2 regions of the Paenibacillus sp. FSL H8-0260 genome follow, and region 2 is predicted to be linked to the other one. Evidence: riboswitches for the same ligand, from Rfam matches in the RefSeq annotation. Region 2 holds a riboswitch; the other holds the start of a gene.
The links. Region 2 has a riboswitch for preQ1 ahead of MHI51_RS06270 (queuosine precursor transporter). Riboswitches for the same ligand answer to the same signal wherever they lie in the genome.

Region 1 (6,247 bases), 2.3 Mb from region 2:
ATCCGCCCCAAGGCTCTAGACTAATCCTATGATCACTTTCGTATACTTCATAATCATAAAGCGCCTGCTCATTGCATCTCCACTCCCCGTGTAAATGGCTATCGTCCAGCCAGAGCTTTAGTTGATACGTTTGAGCGGTGTTATTTTTTAATTGAAGATCCAAATAGTTATAAGAACAAGTCGCCCCGCTTCCAAAAGGTTGCGTACGTTGTTCATCTGGAAATACATCATAACTATGACGATGCCGTTCCATAACGGTAAGTGGCGTATGCAGTGCCATCCAATAGATCAGATTAGACAACTGGCATAAGCCTCCTCCAACCCCGGAATGAAAACCACCATAATGCAGCACCATACCCTGCAGATACCCTTTTCGCTTAGTGGGCTTACCAATACTTCTCCAGTAGGAAAAAGTCTCCCCCGGGTGCACAACAAGTCCATCCAGCTTCGCAATTGCCAGCCGTAAGTTAGTTATTTTATTGTATTGAAGCACCATATCTACATTCCGAAGACTTCTTAATAACGGGGTAGCATGAGTCATGGCTGTATAAGATAATGTTTCATCCGTACGCTGCCTCGCTATTTTGCTTCGTCCAGTGCACCATTTCAAATATCTTTTCCAAATAAAATATCGTTTGCCAGCAAACAATCTAAGGCGAGAACGCTGAATAGGCTTCATGGCAGCCTGGGGTGTATTCATCTAGAACTGAACCTCGCTTTCAGCTCGTAACTGGGCGAATCTACCTCCAATTATCGCATTATGATGCTTAACGATCTCCCTACTACTCAGAACCCCATTATCAAAAGTGCTATGAGCGTCTGAAACCAGTACACTTTTATATCCCATGCTGTATGCGCGTCTTATTGTCGTATCCAGACAGAATTCACTTTGCATCCCACAGATCACCAGATTCGTGATCCCGAGCTTTTGGAGTTCATCTTGCAGTTCCGTTCGGTGAAAAGCATCCCAAGTAGGCTTCTCAACGATAACTTCGCCTTCCTGCGGTGTGATGCGGTGACTGATCTGCCAAGTGGGTGTACCTTTTGTGTACTCCTCATCTTCGGTATGTTGAATATACACAATAGGAGTACCTGCTAATCGAGCTTTTTGCTGAAGGGAGACAATCCTGTCCATCACACCCTCTTCATCGTACAGCTTTAGATCATAGGAGAACATGGCTTCTTGAACATCGATAATTAATAGTGCTGTTGATTGTTCCAAATGAATAACCTCCAAGAGCTTTTTTCAAAATCATACCAGAAACTGGGACAGACTATCTACCTGCTAGAAGTTACAAATGTTAAAAATAAAAACCGAGCATCTGTAAGCAGATACCCGGACGATTTCATCAATCTTTTATTTGCCACGCTTATTATGCCAGATCAATGCATGCAGCTGTGGAAGTACACGAACCTTGTTCATATCCGAATCCACGATTACTTTATTAAACAACCACTCCAGCCTTCCCAGAAGTCGAGCAGAAATGTTGCCCTCTTCCGTGACATCATCATTACCAGGCTGCAGAAAGAGCTGCACATTCGGATATCGCTGGTGAACGTTTTTCGCATAATCAAAATCCTTATGATCAAACACTACGACCTTCAAGCTATGCGTAGAACGACCCAGTTTCTCCATCTTACTCATGATGTTATCTAGCATTTCCCAATTCGTTGTCATTCCTGAGCTTGGGGGTTTAGGACTGATTGTCAGCACATCCACGTCATTGAACCAATCCTGCCATTTACTCCCCTGAGTTTCTATCGCTGCTTTTATTCCACGCTCATGAAGCAGTTTGATGAAGGTACCTATTCCTTCACCAATCAAGGCAGGATTACCGCCTGAAATCGTAACACAGTCGAAATTATCTCCAGCTAATGCCAATAATTCATTTATGATTTCTTCTGCTTCCATCATGCGAACCTTATTCTTAGCCGTACCATCCCAAGTAAAAGCGGAGTCACACCAGCCGCAACGATAATCGCAGCCATAGGTGCGGACAAACATTGTCTTCACTCCAATTACCGCACCTTCGCCTTGAATAGTTGGACCGAACATTTCAATTACAGGAATCTTACTCACAGTCATAGCCTCCATACAAACGGTAGGATGGCCCTTCATCCGGAACATCTTCAGCCAGCACCTCTGCCCAAGAGGTTGGAGTCTCCCATAGCTTTACCGAGTACAAAGGCAACCCTGCTTGCTTAAGCTTGTAGGCAATATATGAAGACATATTCTCCACTGTGGTGCGGAAAGACAACAAGGCTACTTTGGAGCCCGTATTCGTTAACGTTTCTAACACAGGTTCATTTCCCATGGCAAGAAAAGCGTGATCTAAACGATCTACAAGGCTTTGTTGTACTATCATTTTGATATCGCTGAAATCAATGACGAAGCCTTCATCCGAGTGGCCTTCCGCGGCCATAGGTTTGCCCTTAAGCACTACTTCGAGCTTATAAGTATGTCCGTGCAGGTTGCTGCATTTCCCTTTGTGTCCCACTAACTGGTGTGCCGCATCGAACGTAAATATTTTGCAGACTGAAACCTCGTTAAGCATTAAGAACCGGCCTCCATTCTCTCCGCCTCATATTGCTCAAGACCACGCTGACGCAATAGACAGGCTGGACAAGTACCGCAGCCACTGCCAATAATACCGTTGTAACAGGTCAGTGTGTGTTCGCGAACATAATCAAAATACCCAAGTTCATCGGCCATTTTCCACGTTTCTTTTTTATCCAGCCACATTAGGGGAGTGTGGATCGCAAACTCATAGTCCATAGATAAGTTCAGCGTAACATTCAATGATTTCACAAAAACATCACGGCAGTCCGGATAACCGCTAAAGTCCGTTTGGCAAACCCCAGTGACGATATGGGAGTACCCCAGTTGTTTAGCTAATATTGCGGCAAAAGATAAAAACAACAAATTCCGTCCATCGACGAAAGTACTTGGAAGCTCATCTCCTTCACCAGCCACGATATCTATATCCTGACGGGTAAGTGCATTGGGTGCCAGCTGATTGAGCAGCCCCAGATCAAGAATATGCTGTTTTACATTAAACTTAGCTGCTATCGCTGTTGCAACTTCGATTTCAGCCGCATGACGTTGATTATAGTTGAAGGTAACTACCTGCACTTCCTCATACTGCTGCAATGCCCAAACCAGGGAAGTGGTGCTATCTTGTCCGCCGCTGAATACGACGAGTGCTTTTTTGTTCATATGAATCTCTCCTTATCACAAGTTGGAATTTAGCGGTTGTCCACTTTTTCTGGATAGAGGTCGTGATTGATTAAGCGGTGTTCCGCCATCGCCTCATACTTCGTACCCGGTCTTCCATAGTTGCAATAAGGATCAATTGAAATGCCTCCGCGCGGAGTGAACTTGCCCCATACCTCAATGTAACGCGGATCCATCTGAGAGATCAGATCATTCATAATAATGTTGACACAGTCCTCATGAAAATCACCATGGTTGCGGAAGCTAAACAGATACAGCTTTAATGATTTGGATTCCACCATTTTTTGTTCAGGAATATACGAAATATACAGCGTGGCAAAATCCGGCTGACCCGTTACAGGACACAAGCTAGTGAACTCAGGGCAGTTGAATTTAACAAAATAATCACGCCCGGGATGTTTGTTATCAAACACCTCCAGAATGTCTGGATCATAACCAAACTTGTACTGTGTTCCCTGATTACCAAGCAAAGTAACTTCTTGCATTTCCTCTTTCAATCTTCCTTCTGACACGACAAAAAACCCCTCTCTTTTCCTTCGGCCTTGGCCGGTAATGGAAAGAAGAACGAGATTTCGAAAACTTGGCTCCACTAAGAAGAAACGGAAGCAACATCCGGATAAAGGACAGCAACCGCTTGTACTGTTTAATATATTCTTAGTTTTTTATAGAGGGAGTTCGCGAACCTCTCCTGCACAACTTAGCGCAGACTTCTTCTTAAAGCATATTGCGTCTTGAACTATACCATGGGTAGCCCGCTCCTGACAAGTTCTACTCTTTACTGTTATCTTATACAGATCAGCAAATAACACCAGATTAACGTGGATAGACCTGCGTATGTAGAGATTAGGAAGCTCAAAAACCACGGCAATTTGATCGCGGATTTCTTTTTAATCACATGAACTATTCATATGGTTAATTAAGATGTGGCAAAAAAAAGGATTCAAATCCTAAGAAAGGGGTAACTTATTCATAATAATCTTCGAGCTAAGGGTGGGAGCATTTTATGGAACAAAGTATACAGCAGCTTATGGATTGGCTTAACAATCATTTGAATGAAACAATCGCTATTGAAAAGAAAGAACTTCGTGATCTGGATAAAGTTCATTTCAATTTAGAGGCCGTAGATTTCCGCAGTGCAGACGACGTAATTGATGAATATCTTGGAAGTGCACTGATATTAAGAGGTTTCGGCAGCACACTTAACGCCGATGGTGAACTGGTATCCCTGCCACAATCCACTTATGATTTAGCTGTTGAAGGTCTTCAAATCGTAGACTTAGCCGACCGCAAGGCAGAAATAACTACGGACAGAGCTAATTACACCCTTTCAGTAGATTAAACGAACATGATTATGATAAGCAAAAAGAGCCCACAGCGATCTGCGGGCTCTTTTTGCTTATCATTTATTCTTCTCCAATGATCTCCACTTCAGTTTCCAGCTCTACACCGAATTTATCCTTCACAGTCGCTCTTACATGGTGGATTAGCCCGATGTAATCACTGGCTGTTGCATTATCTGCATTCACAATAAATCCCGCATGCTTCTTGGATACCTCAGCACCGCCGATTCTTGTACCCTGTAAGCCGCTCTCTTGAATTAACTGACCTGCAAAACGGCCTGGAGGCCGCTTAAACACACTCCCACAGGATGGATACTCAAGCGGTTGCTTCGATTCACGTAAATAAGTTAGTTCATCCATTTTTGCCTTGATCGTTAAAACATCACCGGAAGTCATAGCAAATTTGGCCTCAAGTACAATATACTCACCGCTTGCGAATACACTTTTTCTGTATCCCCATTGCAGCTCATCTCCTTGCAGAGTTACCAATTGCCCGTTCTTATTTATAGCTAGTGCACTATGCAGGACATCTTTGATCTCACCGCCATAAGCACCTGCGTTCATATAGAGCGCTCCACCAACTGTTCCTGGAATGCCACAGGCGAACTCAAGACCCGTAAGCTCCTTATCAAGCGCATATCTGGAAACATCAATTATTTTGGCACCACATTGCGCATATAAGAGATTGTCGCGAATTCCCATTTCGGTCAGTCCTGCCGTTTGCAGAACGATTCCACGTACACCTCCATCACGGATAATCACATTGGAGCCATTCCCAAGTACCGTAAGGGTTATCCCATTTTGTTCTGCATATGTAACAATCTTTTGAATTTCATCATAAGTAGCTGGTGCAGCCAAAATATCAGCTTTGCCGCCCATTTTAGTGTACACGTGATCTTTTAAATTCTCATGACTTTTCACTATTCCTGCAGTCATTAGCTGCTCTAGATCATCTTGAATTTTGTCAATATTCATGTTTTCATGCTCCTTTAACCATGTATAAATGATGGTCCTTGATCTATTTTAAAGAGTTATTATGAAATTGTAGGCAACCACAACTGTAACAACGAACAGGCTCCCTTGTCAATGACGGGAGCCTGTTCGTTGTATGATTTTAGATGATAATTACACAGCTTTATAGGCAGCAAGCTCGTAAGGAAGACACAGTGGCACACCCGTACGTGGATCCGGAACGATATCCGCTTCAATTCCAAACACTTCCCGCAATACATCTGGTGTCATAACCTCAGTAGGTGAGCCTTCGCTAACCACAGTACCGGACTTAATCGCTACCATATGCTGCGCATAACGAGTAGCATGATTCAAATCATGCACGACCATGATAATGGTACGGCCTTCTTCCTCATTCAGCTTTTGCAAAAGTTGAAGAACTTCGAGCTGATGCGCCATATCTAGGAACGTTGTAGGCTCGTCAAGGAATAAAATATCTGTTTCTTGAGCCAACGCCATAGCGATCCAAGCGCGTTGACGTTGTCCACCAGAGAGACGGTCAATAGGGCGATCATGAAAAGATTCCATGCCCGTAACAGAGATGGCGTTGGAGATGATGTTGCGATCCTCTGCGGTCATCGTGCCAAATCCCTTTTGATGAGGGAAACGACCGTAGCTAACCAGCTCAGATACCGTCAGACCGTCAGGAGCTGTTGGGTTC
Region 2 (6,247 bases):
TCGCCGGCCTAGCTTCCTCGCATGAGCGGCGCGCGCTGGCAGTCGCCGCGCTGCTCTCGCTGGCCGCCGCCGCTGCGCCACTGGCGCTCGGCGCTGGCTTAGCCGCGTGGCCGCTGCATCTGGCGGCAGCTCTGCTGCTGCCGGTCGCGGCCTTGGCCTGCGGCACCGCAGCTGCGCGGTGGATCAGCAGCCGGCTCGGCGGGCTCACCGGCGACGTGTACGGCGCGCTGAACGAGCTGCTGGAGGTTGTGCTGCTGCTAGTGTTATTGCTGCTCCAGCACAATTTAATGTGAGCTCCATGGGGAATCTTGAGTAATTTGGTGTAGGTGGTACTACGGATGAACCTTGAGTAATTTGCTGTAGGTGGTACTACGGATGAGCCTTGAGTAATTTGCTGTGGGTAGCTCTACGGATGAACTTTGAGTAGTTTGCTGTAGGTGGTACTACGGATGAACCCTTAGTAATTTGCTGTGGGTAGCTCTACGGATGAGCTTTGAGTAGTTTGCTGTAGGAGCACCACGGATGGGTCTTGAGTAATTTGCTGTAGGTACTTTACGGGTAAACCTTGAGTAGTTTGCTGTAGGAGCTCTACGGGTGAACCTTGAGTACAATTTGTTGTGAGCAACCTTTGCGTTTTTATGAGATAGATAGGGAAGAGGGATGACATGTTATTTGCCATTCTGCTGTTTATAATTGCTGGGCTTGCTGAGATCGGTGGCGGATATTTAGTATGGTTATGGTTGAGAGAATCACGGCCACTTTGGTACGGTTTAGTGGGGTCTTTGATTCTGATAGCGTATGGGATTATCCCTACGTTGCAGAAATTCCCTTCCTTCGGTAGAGTGTATGCGGCTTACGGCGGGGTGTTTATCGTACTCGCGGTCTTATGGGGATGGCTTGTAGACAAGAAGACACCAGACGTATACGACTGGGTCGGAGCTGTTATTTGTGTGATCGGTGTAACGGTCATCCTCTGGGCACCGCGGCACTAGGTTGAGTGAGGTTTGCTTAGTCATAAAAGCTGAAAAAAGCTGAGTAACCTAGTTTTTACTAAGTGAGTAACTTGGCTTCGGACTCAGGAGACCTTATTTGCGATAAAAGGGTTAATTTGGAGCGTTTTCGGACATCAGAGGCGCTATTTGAACAAAATAGGCTGAGTCTGGGTTGATTATGAGGCAATAGCGTCTCTCGAGTCCGAAAAAGTCTCCGAATGGCAGTTTTTCGAGTAATAGCGGCATCTGAGTCCGCAAGCCAGCAGCAAATGGCGTGCTGAGTCTAAGTGAGAGCTTCGCGCAAGCTAGTGCATGTAGCCGAGTCTATTGCAGTAAGTAGCATCCACGTAGGAACTTTGAGTAATTTGCAGTAGGTAACATCCACGGAGGAACTTTGAGTAATTTGCTGTTGGTAGTGCCACGGAGGAACTTTGAGTAATTTGCTGTTGGTAGCGCCACGGATGAACTTTGAGTAATTTGCTGTAGGTAGCGCCACGGATGAACTTTGAGTAATTTGCAGTAAGTAGCATCCACGTAGGAACTTTGAGTAATTTGCTGTTGGTAGCGCCACGGATGAACTTTGAGTAATTTGCAGTAGGTAGCATCCACGGATGAACTTTGAGTAATTTGCAGTAGGTAGCATCCACGGATGAACTTTGAGTAATTTGCAGTAGGTAACTTGGCTCCGGACTCAGGAGACCTTATTTGTGATAAAAGGGTTAATTTGGAGCGTTTTCGGACACCAGAGGCGCTATTTGAGCGAAATAGGCTGAGTCTGGGTTGATTATGAGGCAATAGCGTCTCTCGAGTCCGAAAAAGTCTCCAAATGGCAGTTTTTCGAGTAATAGCGGCATCTGAGTCCGCAAGCCAGCAGCAAATGGCGCGCCGAGTCTAAGCGAGATTATCGCGCAAGCCAGCAGCAAATGGCGTGCTGAGTCTAAACGAGAGGATTGCGCAAGCCAGCAGCAAATGACGCGCCGAGTCTAAACGAGAGTATCGCGCAAGCCAGCGGCAAATGGCGTGCCGAGTCTAAACGAGAGTATCGCGCAAGCTAGCAGCAAATGACGCGCCGAGTCTAAGAGAGAGCTTCGCGCAAGCCCAGCGCATGTAGCCAAGTCTAATCGAGCTTCGCGCAAGCCTAGCGTATGCCCCCAAGTCTAAGCGAGCCATCGCAAACTAAAAACCCCCTGTTCAACACTTTCGTGTGAACGGGGGTTTTGGTTTACAAGCGTTAAATCTTAAATTGCTGCACAGCTTCTTGGAGTTTCTTGGCTTGCTCATACAGATGTTTAACGGTTTCTGCATGGCCTTCCAGTTCGACGCGCTGCCGCTCTGAGTTAGCAGCGAGTGTGTCCGCACTTTCTTGCGATCTTGATGTAATTTGTGCAGTTTCTTCGACGGAAGCACTGACTTCTTCTGTACTTGCCGAGATTTGCTGTGTAGCCGCAGATACGGATTGGATGCTGTGATTGATGCTTTGGATAAGAATCAGGAGGTGATTAAAGGCATCACCTGCTTCTGCTACTTTGCCGACTCCAGAGGCAACCTCAGAATTCACGTGGTTCATCTCGGTAACGGAGCGGCTCATATCTTCCTGAAGTCCAAGTAGGAAGTCACGGATCTGTTCGTTTGCGTTACGGGATTGTTCAGACAGCTTGCGTACTTCTCCCGCAACAACAGCAAAGCCGCGTCCATGCTCTCCTGCGCGTGCAGCTTCGATTGAAGCATTCAGCGACAGCATTTGGATCTGTTTCGTAATTTCAGTAATGCTGTGAACGACTTCTCCGATCATTACTGAACGCTCATTCATGATTTGTAACTGATCCAGCGACTGTAGGGAAGCACGTTCAACCTGGCGCATTTGCAGCACAGCGCTTTGAGCAATTTCATTACCGCCACTTGCTTCAGCGGAAGCCTCACTGATTTGCTCCGTGACTTCATTCGCTGCTGAGGCAATACTTTGAATGCCTAAATTGATTTCTTCCATTGCTCTCGAGTTATCTGATGCACTGCTAGCGATAGTCGTACTACCTTTGCCGATTTCTACTACCGATGAGCTGGAGTGTTCCGCCATATCATTGAGAACCTCAACACGTTCTTTTAAAGAGTTGGAATCCGCAACGACAGTATTAGAGGTTACCAGTACATGTCCAATCATTTCTTTCAGGCGTTGGGTCATCGCTTGGAAGCTTACGGACAACTGTGCAACTTCGTCATTTCCTTTAACTGATAATTCTTCGGTGAAATCTCCCTCTGCGAGCCGGGCACTATAAGCTGCCAGTTTTGAGATTGGACGTGTTATACGCACACTCATGAACCATGCACCAGTTAGGCCGATGATCAACGTCAGAAGTGTGATTCCGGCACTTGTCCATAGAATACTGTCTGTTTTTTCTTGAATGAAGCTTACGTCACTGCTTACACCGATAACCATCGTACTTCCGGGAATACCGATATAAGCTGTTTTATGTATACCATGTGCGTCGCTATATGTATCGCTTAGTCCAGTTTTTCCTTTAGAGGCTTGTTGCATTGCAGAGGATACGGTGACACTTTCTGCCCGTTGCAATTTTGCATCGTGATCTGCGGATAGAATCTCAGCTTCTTTCCCCTTCAGATTGACCAGAAAAATGGTTTCCACTCCATGTTGTTTCCTCTTTTCCTGAAAATAGAACTCGAGATTGGTGGCAGACTGATCGTTCTTATTTAGGGTTTGCTGGGCGTGCATTACGTTGAGATTCTTATATACGTCCTGAGCAGCGGCAGTAAGGATTTTGTTAATCTGCGGCATAACATAGCTGTTGAAGATACTGATAGAGATAAAATAGAAGCTGGTGCTTAACAAAAGAGACGTGAGCAACAGAACAACAAATAATAAACGCGTAAATTTGCGACTGATCGAATGCTTGATACGAAACATATCGTTCTCTCCTTTTTTTATGGACGGTGAGGTCATTTCTTTTTTGGTCTTCACTAGATACTCCATGCCAACTGCTGGAAATTGGCGACCCGAGATATATTCCATAGTTATGTCATATTTCTACTAAATGGATCGGGAATAAGGTGTTTGATACTATTCTATAGAATTAACCTCTGGATGAATAGTGAAAGTTTTGTCCTATAGAGCATTTTTTTCTGAAAAAAATGAATTATTGCTGACTATTTTAGATAATTGGCGAAAAAAAAGAAATGGAACTACCAATTTCATATAAAAATATTATTTTTATGGATTGTTAAGCGCTATTGTGATAGAGTATTAATGTTTTGTTCCGAAAATTTAATATTGTAAGCCGCGGTTCGTAACCATCCCGCGTAAACAAAACTAGGAGGAATTTCAGTAATATGTTTAATTTGCTGTGGGGAGTTTTATTTGTTATTGTCAATTTTGCTTTTTTTCTACTCTGTTACCGCTTGTTCGGGAAAAGTGGAATGTATGCCTGGGTAGGTATTGCTACTGTAATTGCTAACATTCAGGTAGCTAAGACGATTGCTATGCCATTTGACATTGTGATGACACTCGGAAATACGATGTATGTCACTTTATATATGACCAGCGATTTACTTAATGAGAAGTACGGAAGAGCGGAAGCACGTAAAGCGGTCTGGTTTGGTTTCTTCACCTTGCTTATGACTACAGTCATTATGCAGATGGTATTAGTATTTAAGCCGCAGGAGACCGATATCGCTCAGTCTTCTTTGGAGACGATTTTTGGGCTGATGCCTCGACTAGCTTTGGGTAGTCTTACTGCTTACTTCATTAGTCAGTTCCTAGATGTTCGGTTGTACTCTTGGATTCGTAAATATTACAGCACCTCAAGTCAGCTGTGGATTCGTTCCAACGGTAGTACGATGATTAGCTCCTTTGTGGATACACTTATTTTCTGTACCATTGCATTTGCGGGCTTGTATGACTGGAATGTATGGCTTGAAATTTTGCTTACGACTTATCTAGCGAAGTTCTTACTAACCGCAGTAAGCACACCTATCTTATATATCGCCCGAACCTTTACTTTTGCTGAAGAGGGTTCACCATCATCCGTTCAAAAGAAGGACTAAACAACAATACAGCCAGCGCGTACCGATCATAATCGATGCGTGCTGGCTGTTTTTTCGTTGTAAGATGGACTTAATCGTTACATGAAAGATGTGTACATAAAAATAATATAAAGCTAAAATAAGCTATCGTAGCAATTCTAGCGGGTTAGTTTAACAGGAGCGCCGGCGCTTATCACATATCCTTTAGTTTGGGCTGGACTTTCGGGGCAGTCCGATTGAAGAGAATGTATATAATCGGTAGTCACAGAAATTACGAACAGGTGTGATCAGGATGAATCTAGTAGTTCCTATACTGCGTCATGCAGCACAGCAGCCCGACAGCATTGCCTTAACCCATGACCAAGCAAGTCATACCTATGCCACATTAGTAAAAACGATGCGGAGAATCGCGAATGGCTTACAGCAAAAGGGTCTGAGGCATGACAAAATCGCGATTTTATCTACGAATCGTATTGAATTTGTTGAGGTTTTTTTGGGGGCGATTTATGCGGGCTGTGTTCCCATTCCCTTAGATCCCAAATGGAGTGCTAATGAACTGCAGGTTATTATAGAGCAGTGCCAGCCGACAATGATTTTTGCCGAGCCGGAAGCCGCAAAGAATCTGGTTTTCAAGGATCAAACGATCCCAACGCTGACCTTCTCAAATGAACGAACAGGTTCCTATGATCAGTGGCTGGCTGCCCTGAAGCCGGAGGCTGAGTTGGATGAGACGAATGAATTATTATTTATTGGCTTTACGTCAGGCACAACCGGATTGCCCAAAGGTTATATGCGTACCCATTTATCATGGTTAAAAAGCTTTGAGGTCTCGAATATTGCTTTTGAATTGGACGCTATGAAGGATGTTTTGGCACCAGGTCCATTTGTGCATTCCCTATCCTTATTCGCCGTAATGCAGAGTCTATATGGTGGAGCAACCTTTCATATCACACAAAAATTTAGTGCCACGCAGGTGTTAGAGCTGTGCCAGCAAATTGCGGGCGTGGTGCTGTTCGTCGTACCAACAATGATCGAATCCATGATGCAGCAGGCTGTACCTGGGCAGATACAGATTGATGCGATGATTAGCTCAGGTGCAAAGTGGTCGGAGTTGTCCAAGAAAAGGGGCATGGAAGTGTTTGGTGGAGCGCGGCTTTATGAATCCTACGGTTCTTCAGAAGCGAGCTATATTAGTTATTTGGATGTTCTGACCGAGCATA

Region 1: another riboswitch for preQ1. It lies ahead of queF (preQ(1) synthase); the one in region 2 lies ahead of MHI51_RS06270 (queuosine precursor transporter).

The regions. Positions count from the first base shown of each region.
Region 1 is NZ_CP150298.1:3,769,571-3,775,817, forward strand. It holds gene MHI51_RS16655 (VanW family protein) at 1-700, opposite strand, end outside; gene MHI51_RS16660 (cysteine hydrolase family protein) at 701-1,222, opposite strand; gene queE (7-carboxy-7-deazaguanine synthase QueE) at 1,358-2,080, opposite strand; gene MHI51_RS16670 (6-pyruvoyl trahydropterin synthase family protein) at 2,073-2,555, opposite strand; gene queC (7-cyano-7-deazaguanine synthase QueC) at 2,555-3,217, opposite strand; gene queF (preQ(1) synthase) at 3,247-3,720, opposite strand; PreQ1 riboswitch class I at 3,884-3,927, opposite strand; gene MHI51_RS16685 (hypothetical protein) at 4,239-4,574, shown strand; gene murB (UDP-N-acetylmuramate dehydrogenase) at 4,639-5,550, opposite strand; gene MHI51_RS16695 (ABC transporter ATP-binding protein) at 5,701-6,247, opposite strand, start outside.
Region 2 is NZ_CP150298.1:1,438,599-1,444,845, forward strand. It holds gene cobS (adenosylcobinamide-GDP ribazoletransferase) at 1-293, shown strand, start outside; gene MHI51_RS06260 (YnfA family protein) at 666-992, shown strand; gene MHI51_RS06265 (methyl-accepting chemotaxis protein) at 2,224-3,912, opposite strand; PreQ1 riboswitch class I at 4,279-4,324, shown strand; gene MHI51_RS06270 (queuosine precursor transporter) at 4,335-5,048, shown strand; gene MHI51_RS06275 (AMP-binding protein) at 5,320-6,247, shown strand, end outside.